One region of the Paenibacillus diazotrophicus genome, then DNA from elsewhere that is predicted to be linked to it. Evidence: riboswitches for the same ligand, from Rfam matches in the RefSeq annotation. Region 1 holds a riboswitch; each other region holds the start of a gene.

Region 1 (3,574 bases):
CCGCAACTCCCAGGCATAGAAGCAGCAATAATGGAAGCAAAGGAAGGGACCTTTTTCGAAAGGGTTGTTCAGTATGCATTAGTTTCATTGATGAATGCCTCTTTTCTGCACAATAATTTTTTCGAGCAGCACAATAAATAGAAATAGAACGATTCCGAGTGCGGATAAAAGAAATACAGCGGCGAACATTTCCGCACTCTGCAGATTCCCCGCCATCCGCCGGCTGAAATACCCGAGCCCCCGGCTTCCGCCCAGCCATTCCCCGATCGTCGCACCAATGACGCAGTAGACCATAGAGAGCTTAAGTCCGGAGAACAAAGAGGGCAGTGCAGGCGGAATCTGGATCTTACGCAGAATCTGCCAGCGGGTGGCACCTAGTGTGAGCAGCAGTTCTTTGTACACAGCACCACTTTTGCGCAGACCATCAAAGGTACCTATAACTACCGGGAAGAAGGCGGTAAGGAATACTACCGCTACCTTGCTCCACATGGTATAGCCAAACCACATAATAAAAATGGGCGACAGTGCAATCAGTGGAACGGTCTGACTGATCACCAGCAAGGGGTATAGTGCTTTTTCAAGTGGAGTGAACATGTGCATACCCGTCCCCAGCAGCATCCCGCAGGTGGCCGACAGAACAAAACCAAGCAGAACCTCCTCCAGAGTAGCGGGTAGATGCTGACCGAAGAGCAGCAGTCTCTGCTCCACAAGCGCGGCCCATATGGCTGTTGGTGCAGGGAGAATGAAAGCCGGAATCAGCTTCAACCGGGCAGCACTCTCCCAGCCGGTAAGTGTCACGAGGACTAGCACGGCAAAAGGAACATAATCACTCACAAGGGTTCTGATACTAGCGCGTCTCATGCAGCCTCCGCTCTAATTCCTCCCGCAAAGCAACAAATTGCGGTTCATAATTCATACGGTAGTGTCTGGGACGCGGCATTTCCACCCTGAATTCCTGTACACCGCCGCTAATTCCATTCATTAGATAGATCCGGTCACTGAGCAGCAGTGCCTCCTCCAGATCGTGGGTAATGAACAGAACGGTTTGTTGCAGACTGCCCCATAATTCCAGGAGCCAGCGGTGTAACTCGCGTTTGGTAATGGCATCCAAGGCTCCAAAAGGCTCATCCAGCAGCATCAGCTCATTTCCGGCAGCAAGGGTGCGCAGCATAGCTACACGCTGACGCATCCCGCCGGACAGCTCCTGCGGGTAGAGCCGCTCTTTACCTTTAAGTCCAAACCGGTCTAGCATCTCACGGATCTCCTTTATGGCTTCTGATTTGCTGCCTTTTCGCTTAAGCTCCCAGGGGAGCAGGCAGTTGTCCATCACGGTTCTCCAGGGCAGCAGCAGATCCTGCTGAGGCATATAAGCGACCTGGCCTAGTCTAGATGAAGGATCATTAGACGTCATTCCGTGAATTTTCAATTCACCTTCCGTATGCTGAAGCAATCCGGCAATGATCTTGAACAGGGTGCTTTTCCCGCAGCCGCTGGCACCGACTATGGAAATGAATTCGCCCCGCCTGACATTCATTGAGAGTTCGCTGAATACCGTAGACTGCGGTGAAGCAGAGTAGGAATAGGACAGGTTACGGATAGATATCATCTTGGTATGTATAAGCCTCCTTTCTTGTACACGCATTTGCAGCCGGATTTGTAACGATCTGAATGGGATGGAAACACAATAAAGACCCATCCGTCTCCAGAGGAGGCAAATGGGTCTGAAAGGTTCGGCAGTAGGCAAGGAGCAGTACCGCAGATCGTTTCTGTTCCACTTCCCTCCGCTGGTATGATCCAGATCAGGTTCCAAGGGTCCGAAGCTTAAAGCTTCGTCTCAGTCATAGACTCCCCTAGTGAAATAGCAGGTTAATATAATATTCGCAATTGCTAACTAATATAGCATATTCCAGAATGTTGTCAAAAGAAATAGTACTCAGCACCGCTGCAGCCCGGTTACGAAGAGGGTCAGAATTCCCTCGGTAATCTCTTTTTTGCCGGACCCGTGAAGCTTCTGTTGATAGAGGTAGAGATCAGGACTGAGGACTGCGATCAATGAAGTTGCAGCAAAATGGGGATCAATGGTTATCAGCTTGCCATCATCAGCGAGCCGCTGCAGCCGCTCGGCCATCACAGCATTCAGCCGCTGGAAAATCGGATGCTCAAACTGGGTAAGCTGTTTTTTGCCGGTAAACTCAGACTTGATCATCTGGAGCAGTTCGGCATGCTGGTCTATGAAATCCACGACCTGTTCGATACTCCTCCGCAGCCCCTCAATGGAGCTGTCTGATCCAGCCGGGACTTGAAGCTCGTGCTCCAGACTTGCAAGAAATTGTTCAGAATTGGTGGAGAGCAGGGCAGAGCAAATTTCACCTTTATCCGTAAATCTGCGGTAGAGCGACCCCTGACCCATTCCTGCCCGCTTGGCGATGCTGTACATGCTGACTGCTTCGAGACCATTATCTCTAAAAAGCTCTCGGGCGGCTTCAAGAATACGCTGTACATATGGATCCTGATAGTTCCGGGAGGATGATGGATTGGTTTGAACTGTTGGATTTGAGGACGGGCTGCTGGCGGGTTCTCTCGGGTTCATAGCAGACTCCTTTCAGAAATTCAGCATAAATTTACAGAAAACGTGAGAACTACATTGACAGAGCGGACAATTGTCCGTAGACTAAAAAATGCGATACCGGACAATTGTCCGTTTCAATATACATTATATAAATTATGCTGCGTTGCGGTCAATGAATTCCCCTTCGCAGTTCAATTCAGGAGGAGATAGAGAATGGAGCAATCGCTGAAATCGGATGCCGATTTTCGTCTGTCAAGCATTCTGGTTCCACTGCTGGCTATTATTGCCGGTGTATTCATGGTGGTGCTCGACAGTACTGCTATGAATGTAGCTTTGTCCACTCTGGTTAAGGATTTCAATACAGATTTAAATACTTTGCAATGGATTGTGACCGGCTACATGCTGGCTCAGGCCTCAGTAATCCCGTTATCCGGGTGGTTGTCTGACCGATTCGGTTCTAAGACTGTTTTTCTGACTGCGGTTATTGTATTCACTATCGGTTCTATCCTCTGTGCAACACCTAGCCGTGCAGAGTGGTTGATAGCGTTCCGGGTCCTGCAAGGTCTGGGAGGAGGATGTGTGCTCCCGGTCGGCATGGCCTATGTCTATAAGCTGGCTCCCAAGAGTAAGGTAGGCGTAGTCATGGGAATTATGGGCATTCCTGTACTGTTCGCTCCGGCAATCGGTCCGGTCCTATCCGGCTGGCTGGTGGAATATCATTCCTGGCGCTGGATCTTTCTGATTAATATTCCTATCGGAATCATCTGTCTTCTCATCGGTTCACGTAAGCTGCCGCAATCGGAACGCAGCCAGGTTCCGGGTATGGATAAGCTTGGGATGATTCTTGGGCCGCTTGCATTTGCTTCTCTTTCTTACGGGGTAAGCCAGGGAGCGGATAGCTGGACATCGGACAAAACACTGATCGGCCTATTACTGGGTACGGCAGCGTTAATTGCTTTTGTCATTGCTGAGCTCCGTTCGGATACACCTCTGCTGGAGCTGCGT
Region 2 (3,574 bases), on a different contig from region 1:
GTGTCAGGCCATAAAGGACCGCCAGAGTGGAAAGAGGACTGGCAACGGATTTTGGATCATATGGCTGCTGTGCAGGACCGCAGATTTGATACTGCGCAGAAGAAGGATGCCGAGCTCCTCTGGAAGCATTTCATAGCCCGCCTCTACCCGGATGTTCCTTTGTTCCGGCATGCGGAGGGCTGGTGTGCAGCTCTGGAGTATTTAACCGCCAAACTGCATGGTCATCCGGTTACCTACCGTGAGGCTGCCCAGCGCTACGGCGTTTCCGTCTCGACGGTAAGCCGGTATGCCCGGCGTATTGATCAAGCATGCGGGTTAACGCAGGATGGGGCGGCAGCAGACGTTTTGCCGCCATTTACGGAAAATATCTGACCCTAAGGAGGACTTGCTAATGTACAAAACAATTGTAATCGGAACAGGTCCGGCAGGATTGACTGCTGCGATTTATCTGGCACGTGCCAACCTCAGCCCCCTTGTTATTGAAGGATTGCAGCCAGGAGGACAATTGACTACGACGACAGAGGTAGAGAACTTTCCAGGTTTTCCAGAAGGTATTTTAGGTCCGGATCTGATGGATAACATGCGTAAGCAGGCTGAACGCTTTGGGGCTCAATTTAAGAACGGCTGGGTGGATGCTGTGGATTTCTCGCAGCGCCCCTTCAAAGTAACCGTAGATGGACTGGGTGTGCTGGAAGCAGAGTCGGTGATTATATCAACCGGTGCTTCCGCAAGGTACCTCGGCATACCGGGAGAGCAGGAGAATGTCGGACGCGGGGTTAGTACCTGTGCAACCTGCGATGGATTCTTCTTCCGCGGCAAAAAGATTGTTGTGGTCGGCGGCGGCGACTCCGCGATGGAGGAAGCCAGCTTTCTCACTCGATTCGCTTCCAGCGTAACCCTGGTCCACCGCCGTCCGGAGCTGCGCGCCTCGAAGATTATGCAGGACAGGGCGCGTGAGAACAGCAAGGTGGCCTGGGCACTGAACCGCACGCCGCTTGAAGTTACCGTCGGGGATACCGGGGTGAAGGGACTAACGGTCCGCAATAATGATACGGGTCTTGAGGAGCTCGTGGAAGCAGATGGCGTATTTGTTGCTATCGGCCACACACCGAATACGGCATTCCTCGGCGGTCAGATTACTACAGATGCCAACGGCTACATCGTGGTGAATCCAGGAACAACAGAAACTAACATTCCAGGCGTATTCGCTTGTGGGGATGTTCAGGATACGCGTTACCGGCAGGCGATTTCGGCTGCAGGAACCGGCTGTATGGCCGCTATGGATGCTGAGAAGTATCTGGAAGGCACTATGGTGCATGATTGGAGCGAAACGCTGGATAAGTAACGGAGCGGACTAAGCGAATTTTTGGTTGACAATAAATACCTGCTAGCGTAGATTGTATTTAATTAGATAGATACCCACTAGGGGAGCCTGAATGGGCTGAGACGGGGAAATTGAATTCCCGGACCCTTGAACCTGATCTGGATCATACCAGCGTAGGAAAGTGGAGCCGGACCTTTTTTGAGCACAGCCTTATTGGCTGTTCGTGAATAAAGCCGCTCCAGGTGGAGCGGCTTTTTGCTGCGTGCTGATCTTATCTAAAATGGCTCACAGAGCGTTGAGGAGGAGATAAGAATGTCAGATTCATCAAAAAAGGAACAAGTCGATCTTTCGGGATTCCCCGCAAGCCGTAAGGTGTATGTAGAGGGCTCGCGCCCGGATATTCAGGTTCCGATGCGTGAGATCCGTCTCAGCCGTACCGAAGGGGTTGCGGGGGAAGAGGATAATGAGCCGCTGCGTGTCTATGATACTAGTGGGATTTACACGGATGCTGCTGCACAGACCGATGTACGTAAGGGCCTGCCGGCGCACCGCTTAAGCTGGATTGTGGAACGTGGGGATTCAGAGGAATACGCCGGGAGAGCCGTTCAACCTGGAGATTACGGATTGGCTGCAGACGGAACGTCGGCGGAAGGGTTCACCGGCTTGCGGCGGAATCCCTTAAGAGCACGTAAGGGCTGTAATGTCACCCAGCTCCACTATGCACGGCTGGGGATGATTACACCGGAAATGGAGTATATCGCGATTCGGGAGAATACACGGCCTGAATTTGTAAGGGATGAGGTCGCTGCCGGCCGCGCGATTATCCCGGCCAATATCAACCATCCCGAGAGTGAACCAATGATCATAGGCCGTAACTTCCTGGTTAAGATCAACGCGAACATCGGGAATTCCGCTGTCTCTTCTTCCATTGAAGAGGAAGTGGAGAAGATGAGATGGGCTACCCGCTGGGGTGCGGATACGATTATGGATCTATCTACCGGTGCGAAAATTCATGCCACCCGCGAATGGATTATCCGCAATTCACCGGTACCGATCGGCACCGTACCCATTTATCAGGCACTGGAGAAAGTAAAAGGAATCGCCGAGGATCTGACCTGGGAGTTGTACCGGGACACGCTGATCGAACAGGCGGAGCAGGGTGTGGATTACTTCACCATTCATGCCGGGGTGCTGAAGCGTTATATTCCGCTTACTGCCGGAAGAACGACCGGAATTGTCTCACGTGGCGGCTCTATTATGGCGGCCTGGTGCCTTGCACATCAACAAGAGAACTTTTTATATACACATTTTGAAGAGATTTGCGAGATTATGAAGACTTATGATGTGGCCTTCTCCCTGGGGGACGGACTGCGTCCGGGCTCCATTGCCGATGCCAATGACGAGGCACAGTTCGCTGAACTGGAGACGCTTGGAGAGTTGACAGCCATCGCCTGGAAACACGATGTTCAGGTAATGGTCGAAGGTCCGGGACATGTGCCAATGCACAAGATCAAGGAGAATATGGATAAGCAGCTGGAGCTCTGCCAAGAAGCCCCTTTTTATACACTGGGTCCTTTAACCACGGATATTGCACCAGGTTATGACCATATTACTTCTGCGATTGGTGCGGCGATGATCGGCTGGTTCGGGACAGCGATGCTGTGCTACGTCACGCCTAAGGAACACCTGGGATTGCCTAACAAAAATGATGTACGCGAAGGAGTCGTTACCTACAAAATCGCCGCACATGCTGCAGATCTGGCCAAAGGCCATCCAGGTGCGCAGGATCGGGACAATGCCCTGTCGAAGGCGCGGTTCGAGTTCCGCTGGCGTGACCAGTTCCACCTTTCGCTGGACCCGGAGCGGGCGCTGGAGTACCATGATGAGACTCTTCCAGCCGAGGGTGCCAAAACAGCGCACTTCTGTTCCATGTGCGGGCCCAAATTCTGCAGTATGCGTATTTCGCATGATATCCGTAATTCGTCCAGGCTAAGCAAAATGCTATAACCCAAGCCGGACCACATAAGGCTGTTCCCGCGCTGCGAGGCGTAAGGGGACAGCTTTTTTTCTGAAGATAAGAGGTTATCCGCTTCACGTTATGAATTATCTTTGTCCTTCTACAACTACTTTAAAATTTAGTGACTGCAATCACTCTTCGGCCCTGTGCCCTATGCTAAGCTGTTGTTGAGAAAGGTTATCAATTGGTAGAATGCCAAGCTGCAGGAGGAGAGTGCAATGAGCAAACACCTT
Region 3 (3,574 bases), on a different contig from region 1:
GCAGATTATTGATCATCTGGAGCAGGTATTGTGCCGATTCCCGGATGACCTCCAGATGAATCCGCTGCTCATCCGTCGGGCTCTCAGCCTCCAGAAGCTCAGTCATCCCCACAATTCCGTTCATCGGCGTACGAATCTCGTGGCTTACTGTAGCGAGAAACAGGCTTTTTGCCCGGTTGGCCCGTTCCGCCTCTTCCTTCATGGCCTTAAGGCTGGCACTATTCTTGGTGAGCAACCGGTGCATCGTAATTAATTCATTGTTCATCGCAGAAAATTCAGCCAGGGCTTGTTCTTCTCTTTGCTGTCCCTGGATCACCTGGTTAGAGAGCTTCTCAATCGTCTCTCTCAGTTTCCGGATCTCTTGCTCATGGTCGGTCATTTCCTTCTCCCGCCTTCTATGTCAATTCTCCCGGAGTCACGCATCAGGAATAAGACGCCCCGCTATTTCCAGCGCCCCCTTGGCATCAGGGGCATAGCCGTCAGCACCGACTTTTTGCCATAACTCTCTGTCTATATTAAAGGGCATTCCGCCAACCATAATCTTGATGGGATTCAGTTCCGCATGTGTACGGATGGAAGCTATCAGACGCTGAACCTCCGATACATGAAAAGTCATGGTGATGGAGATGGCCAGCAGGTCGGCAGGCTGTTCCTTCAGATACCGGATCAGGCCTTCTGCAGGCATGTTGGAGCCCAGATAAAAGGTGTTCCAGCCCTCCATTTCGAAGAAATCCGCCAGCATCCGCAGTCCGATCTCATGCAGCTCCTGGCCGACTCCGACCGCAACCAGAGTCTTCTTCCCTTCCTGCGCCTGAATCCAACGCGGATAAAGCTGGGAAATGATACTCTGGGTACAGGCTGTACAGTAGTGCTCCTGAGCGACAGTAATGTGACCCAGCTGCCATAGACGGCCAATCTCATACTGGCTGCTCTGAAAAATATGCAGATATAGATCACGGATAGGCACGCCCTCATCATGGAGCCCCAGCACAAATTCTGAAGCCTTACGGCGTTCGCCGTCCAGCAGCAGCTTCAGGTACCTTTCGGCCTCCCGGAAATAGGGTTTCTCCGGTTGAAGAAAGGGCGGCAGGTTCTGCTCTTCTAGCGCATGGTGGATTCCTATATCAAGATAGCTCAGAATCAGCTCTTTTTCCGGCGTCTCTACCTGTGAAGCTACAGCTTCCTTCATCAGTCCCAGATTGATCTGCAGATCCTCAGCCGTAATTTTGTACTGTGCGAGCAGCACCTTAAGCCAGATAATATAATTAATGAATAAAAGCGGACTGTCCAGCGCCACACTTTGCGCCAGATACCGTAAATGATAGAGTGAATCCTGCTTGGTTCTTGCCATTCCGGAAGGGCCGAACCTGTGCTGCAGCTCGGGCTGCCGCTCATACTGACGTATAGTGACCTCCTCCGCCAACTGTTCCGCTAGCACCTTCAGCCGTTCTCCGGCATTTTGCTGATCAGTGTGCATAAGAGTCACTCCTTTATTAGAACAGAATTGTAAAGTATCAATTTTAATATATACAATTTGGAAAGTCCACTGTCTGGTGAGGTTTGGCAGTCCGCCAGAATCTGGGGCTGGTACTGGACAACCCCGAAGGGGACCGCTATAATACAGCGTAAGAACACAGCAACACCCATAACTTCATAGTACCAGGGGGGCTGGAATTGGCTGGCTGAGAGTGTATCCCGTTAAAGATACTGACCCTTATACCTGATCTGGATAATGCCAGCGTAGGAATCATCACCCGCATTCAGCCACTTCGGCTAAGCGGCCACCTAACGCAATTGCTGGCGTCCCGATCTTCGGGGCGCTTTTTTTGGTATGGACATCATCAGAATTAAGAAGACTGGGTAGCTGGAAGGAGAGAAGAATAGCAATGGGAGTCAAAAAAGCACTAATGCTCTGCATCAGCTGCATATTGGTTATCATCATGGCCGGGTGCGGCAGCAATACAACCAACTCCGGCGGAAATAGCACTGCACCCTCTGGAGACAGCAACGCCGCACCGGAAGCAACCGCAACCGCTGCAGAAACGGACGCGCCAAAGGAACTGACCAAGATCAAGGTCGCCCTGGACTGGACGCCGAATACTAACCATACCGGCCTCTATGCTGCCAAGGAGCTGGGTTATTACAAGGAGGAAGGCCTGGATGTAGAAATTGTACAGCCGGGTGCAGCGGGAGCCGACACGATGGTTACCTCGGGCGAAGCTGCTTTTGGCATCAGTGCCCAGGAGGCGTTCACCTTGGCCCGCCTGCAGGATGTGCCGCTCGTCTCGATCGCCGCTATCATCCAGCATAACACCTCGGGGTTTGCCGCTCCGAAGGACCGCAATATCAAGACACCAAAGGATTTCGAAGGCAAAACTTACGGCGGCTGGGGCTCTCCGGCTGAGGAAGCTGCCATGAAGGCGATCATGGACCCTGAAGGCGGCGATGTCAAAAAAGTGAAGCTGGTCAATATCGGAGAAGCCGATTTCTTCACCGCCGTAAAACGTGACATCGATTTTGCCTGGATATTCTATGCCTGGACCGGTATTGAAGCTGAACTGCGCGGTGAGCCGCTGGATATGCTGTATTTGAAGGATTACGCGCCTCAGCTGGATTATTACACCCCGGTGCTGACGACCAGCGAGAAGGAAATTGCTGAGCATCCGGAGCTGGTGAAGGCTTTCCTTGCTGCTACCTCCAAAGGCTATCAATATGCGATCGACAAGCCGGAAGAAGCTGCCGCCATCCTCTCCAAAGCTGTGCCGGATCTGGACCCTAAGCTCGTCCTGGCCAGCCAGAAGTGGCTTAGCCCGAAATATACGGACGACGCCTCCAGATGGGGAGAGCAGAAAGCCGAGGTCTGGCAGAAATACGCCGACTGGATGTACGGCCTGAAGCTGCTGGACAAGCCGCTGGATGCTGCTTCGGCGTTCACGAATGATTATCTGCCGGAGAGCAAGTAATATATATTAACCTTGCAAAGTTCACGATACAAAACCCGAAAGGATCTGATTGAGATGGCAAACACCCTGCTTAGTATTCAAGTCATTCCGAAAACTCCGAATAACGAGGATTCCATTCCTTATGTGGATAAGGCTATAGAGGTCATTCAGCAATCGGGCGTCAAGCACCAGGTGAATCCGCTGGAAACGACAATGGAGGGCGAACTCAGCGAATTGCTTGAAGTGGTGCGCCAAATGCATGAAGCGCTGATCGCATCGGGCAGCCCCAGCGTCATCTCGCAAATCAAGATTGCTCATAACCCCAGCGGAATCAGCATGGACAAGCTGACGGAAAAGTACCGGCCGTGAGATCGTACTGGAACCAAATCTGGCCGCCCCTTGTGGCGGTCATCTTTTTTCTGGGCGTATGGCAATTGGCGGTTTCCGTACTTCACGTCCCTTCCTGGATGCTGCCAAGCCCCGGCGATATCGCGCGCGAATCCCGGGGAAATGCTTCAGGCATTTGGGCACATACGGCCGCTACGCTGCGGCTGACCTTGATCGGCTTCCCGATCGGCACAGGCGTTGGCCTCATTGTCGCTCTGCTGCTGCATTTGGTGCCCTGGCTAAGA
Region 4 (3,574 bases), on a different contig from region 1:
ATCACATGTCCAAAATGCGCACGGGTCAACTGCTGCGCTCGCTCAGCCATCTCCTCCAGACAAGCTTCTGCAGCCGGAGACAGCAGGGCCTGCAGGTCTTTTTCATCCAGACGATCTTTGCGAAGTACCCGTTTCACATCCTCTACCCGGTACTCCTGCCATAAGCTCTCGTAAGGCAATTGTTCCAGACGAGTCAGCACTTCATAAAAACTCATGTTACTCCCCCATTTCGCTTGGCCTGTGAGTTATTTCAGAAATCCGGTTAAAGGTGAAGACGCGACAGCCGTCTCTTCCACCGGACCGAGTCCAGCCAAATAGGCTTTACGGCCTGCAGCTACCGCCTCACGGAAGGCCTCTGCCATCAGCAGCGGATTACGGGCGGTGGCGATTGCCGTGTTGAGAAGCACAGCGGACGCACCCAGTTCCATCGCCTCAGCCGCTTCGGACGGGCGGCCAATGCCGGCGTCAACGATCACCGGAAGATCCACCTCTGAGATGAGAATACGCAGCAGCTCTTTGGTGCGCAGTCCCCGGTTAGAACCGATCGGTGAACCCAGCGGCATAATGGCAGCGGCTCCAGCCGCTTTCATCCGCAGCGCAGCGGAGAGGTCAGGGCTCATATAGGGCAGCACTACGAAACCTTCGGCAGCCAGTATCTCCGTAGCCCGGATGGTCTCCAGGTTATCCGGAAGCAAATATTTCTGATCACTGATCACCTCGATCTTGACCCAATTGCCGAGGCCTGCAGCTCTGGCCAGTCTGGCGATCCGCACAGCTTCCTCAGCGGTGCGTGCACCCGAAGTATTTGGAAGCAGGGTCATATGGGAAGGAATATGGCTGATAATATTGTCCTGGCTCTCCGGGTCTACACGGCGCAGGGCAACCGTGATCACCTGTGAGCCCGAAGATGACACCACCTCGGGAATCAGCGTATTGCGGCTGTATTTGCCGGTGCCGATGAACAGTCGGCTCGATAACTTAATGCCACCAATCACTAAAGGATCTAACATGAACTCGCCTCCTGGATTCTTCTGAACTTAAGAATTAGATAATAGAAAGTCGGTAACGCCTTCAGCCGCCGCCTACAAAATGCACCAGCTCCAGCCGGTCGCCGTCACATAACACCACTTCCTCATAATGATCCTTGCTGACAATCTCCCCGTTCCGTTCCACGATCACAAGCCGGTAGCTCCATTCGGGCCGGCTTAACAGATCGGCAACGGTCCGGCAGTCTTCAGCAACCTCTCCGGGTTTGCCGTTGATGATCAGATTCATGCCCTCTCACCTCCTTCGCGTGTCACGTTCATGACTCTACAAGCCTCCAAACCTCAGATCTACACCGCCTGTAACGCCAGACGGTAAGCATGGGCAGCGGCCACAGGGTCCTCCGCTCCACAAATACCGGACATGACCGCAATGCCAGCTGCACCATGCCTGATTACTTGATCAGCATTACCCTTATCAATCCCGCCGATGGCAATCAGCGGAATGCTGCTGCTGCGCACAACCTCCTCCAGGAGTGGCAAACCGCGCCCCTGCTGACCCGGCTTGCAGCCAGTAGGGAAGACATGCCCGTACAGGCAGTAGTCTGACCCCTGCCTGCCCGCCTCCGCGGCTTCCGCCGCCGAGTGTACCGACCTCCCCAGCCGGAGGCCGGGGGCAGCCGTGCGGGCCGCTGCGGGTGGCAAGCTGTGCCAGGCCAGCTGGACAGCACCTGCACCGACGGCCAGCGCAATATCCAGCCGGTCATTGATGACCAGTCTGGATGCGGGGATTCCAGCACGCAGAAGCTGCTCAGCCATACCCAGCAGTTCCACAGCAGAGCGGTGCTTTTCCCGCAGGTGAATATAGTCCACGTACGGATATACAGCTGCTGCAAGGCTGGCAAACCGCCCGGGGTCCAACTTACCATCCGATATCAAATGAATTTCAGCCACTTTGCACCTCCGGCTTCACTTTTTGGCAACTGAACGGTAACGCAAAAAAACCGCCCCCGGGATAGGAGGCAGTCATAAATTTCCGCAGGAATACGGGTGTAAAAGATACAACTTCGCTGCAGTTCATTCATTCTCCGCTTTCCTACGCTGGTGTTAACCAGATCAGGTTCAAAGGGTCCGAACCACACGTTCGTCTCAGCCTTACGGCACCCCTAGGGACAATTGCAATATTCAGTTGCTGACGTGGTTCATATTAACATAATATTCCTCAGAAAAGCTATCCCTTTTACAGGAAAGCTTAATCTTGCCCGGTACAATAAAAAGAGCAGACCGCATAGGCCTGCTCTTACAACTATATTTTCCAGCACACGCTTGACCGCTTAGTAGCTTCTAACCGTTGACAATTTCTCCGCCGTTGACATGCATGACCTGACCGCTGACATAGGATGAATCATCCGAAGCCAGATAGACATAGGCCGGCGCCAGCTCTTCCGGTTGCCCCGGACGCTGCATAGGCTGAGTGCCACCGAACTCACTGACCTTTTTAGCATCAAAAGTAGATGGAATCAGCGGTGTCCAGATCGGTCCCGGGGCTACAGCATTAACGCGAATGCCCTTTTCCGCCAGATTCATCGACAGCGAGCGGGTAAAGCTGAGAATCGCGCCTTTCGTGGACGAATAGTCCAGCAGCTGCGGGCTGCCGCGATAAGCGGTAATCGATGTCGTATTGATGATCGTGGAGCCTTTTTTCAAGTGCGGCATGGCTGCTTTGGTCAAATAGAACATGGAGAAAATATTCGTACGGAACGTCCGCTCCAGCTGCTCGGAAGTAATATCCTCAATCTTGTCCTGCGGATGCTGCTCGGCCGCATTGTTGATCAGGATGTCCAGCTTGCCCAGTCCCTCTACCGCCTTGTTGATCAGATCCTGGCAGAACGCTTCTACGCCGATGTCACCGGCAATCAGAATACACTTCCGGCCCTCCTGCTCCACTTGGCGTTTGGTCTCTTCGGCATCGGAATGCTCATTCAGATAAGAAATGACCACATCCGCACCTTCCTTGGCAAAATGAACGGCAACCGCCCGTCCTATTCCGCTGTCGCCCCCCGTAATGAGTGCCGCCTTGCCCAGCAGTTTACCTGCCGCCTTGTAGCTGGACGTTTCAAATTCCGGGCGCGGATTCATCTCACTCTCAATACCGGGCTGCCGGTCCTGCACCTGTGGAGGCAAAGTTTTGGAAGACTGTTTATTTTCTGGCATGATCCATTCTCCTTTCGCTGTGTACCTTTTGTTAGAGTAACCACATCGTATTAAGATGGCTTATGCGTCACTAATTATACAATCACTTCACGCTATGTTACTTACCACACTTCCAGGCTGTCCAAACATAAAATACAGTCGTTATTGGCGTGAAGGGCCGATATACTTTAGAGAAGTATGAATCCGGCATGACGCGGAAAGACCCATCTTTAAGACGAGGAGGCGCATATGTTAGATGACCAGAAATGCACGAAGCATCATCGTTGCGGTCAAAGGAGTCATTCTGCATCAAGGCAGAATCCTGCTCGTACAGCGGGCAGCCGCAGATTCGGTAGGAGCAGGCAGCTGGGAATGTCCCGGCGGCAAAATTGAATTCG

What was found. A riboswitch is a leader RNA that binds a small molecule or an ion and turns the genes downstream of it on or off. The one in region 1 is predicted to bind thiamine pyrophosphate.
Region 2: it holds a riboswitch for thiamine pyrophosphate, as region 1 does, so the genes downstream of both, thiC (phosphomethylpyrimidine synthase ThiC) here and ACAN54_RS08665 (ABC transporter ATP-binding protein) in region 1, are expected to answer to the same signal.
Region 3: it holds a riboswitch for thiamine pyrophosphate, as region 1 does, so the genes downstream of both, ACAN54_RS17990 (ABC transporter substrate-binding protein) here and ACAN54_RS08665 (ABC transporter ATP-binding protein) in region 1, are expected to answer to the same signal.
Region 4: it holds a riboswitch for thiamine pyrophosphate, as region 1 does, so the genes downstream of both, ACAN54_RS29650 (thiamine phosphate synthase) here and ACAN54_RS08665 (ABC transporter ATP-binding protein) in region 1, are expected to answer to the same signal.

Annotation. Positions count from the first base shown of each region.
Region 1 is NZ_JBGJZN010000001.1:1,903,134-1,906,707, reverse strand. Features, by position in the region: gene ACAN54_RS08675 (ABC transporter substrate-binding protein) at 1-79, opposite strand, end outside; gene ACAN54_RS08670 (ABC transporter permease) at 85-834, opposite strand; gene ACAN54_RS08665 (ABC transporter ATP-binding protein) at 848-1,606, opposite strand; TPP riboswitch at 1,760-1,862, opposite strand; gene ACAN54_RS08660 (TetR/AcrR family transcriptional regulator) at 1,934-2,590, opposite strand; gene ACAN54_RS08655 (DHA2 family efflux MFS transporter permease subunit) at 2,783-3,574, shown strand, end outside.
Region 2 is NZ_JBGJZN010000011.1:24,747-28,320, forward strand. Features, by position in the region: gene ACAN54_RS27725 (tetratricopeptide repeat protein) at 1-372, shown strand, start outside; gene trxB (thioredoxin-disulfide reductase) at 392-1,345, shown strand; TPP riboswitch at 1,415-1,521, shown strand; gene thiC (phosphomethylpyrimidine synthase ThiC) at 1,637-3,331, shown strand; gene ACAN54_RS27740 (DUF1858 domain-containing protein) at 3,560-3,574, shown strand, end outside.
Region 3 is NZ_JBGJZN010000004.1:250,035-253,608, reverse strand. Features, by position in the region: gene ACAN54_RS18000 (ATP-binding protein) at 1-379, opposite strand, end outside; gene ACAN54_RS17995 (cobalamin-dependent protein) at 416-1,477, opposite strand; TPP riboswitch at 1,652-1,764, shown strand; gene ACAN54_RS17990 (ABC transporter substrate-binding protein) at 1,887-2,963, shown strand; gene ACAN54_RS17985 (thiamine-binding protein) at 3,018-3,311, shown strand; gene ACAN54_RS17980 (ABC transporter permease) at 3,308-3,574, shown strand, end outside.
Region 4 is NZ_JBGJZN010000017.1:6,198-9,771, forward strand. Features, by position in the region: gene thiH (2-iminoacetate synthase ThiH) at 1-215, opposite strand, end outside; gene ACAN54_RS29640 (thiazole synthase) at 246-1,010, opposite strand; gene thiS (sulfur carrier protein ThiS) at 1,072-1,275, opposite strand; gene ACAN54_RS29650 (thiamine phosphate synthase) at 1,335-1,937, opposite strand; TPP riboswitch at 2,060-2,161, opposite strand; gene ACAN54_RS29655 (SDR family oxidoreductase) at 2,328-3,197, opposite strand; gene ACAN54_RS29660 (NUDIX hydrolase) at 3,433-3,574, shown strand, end outside.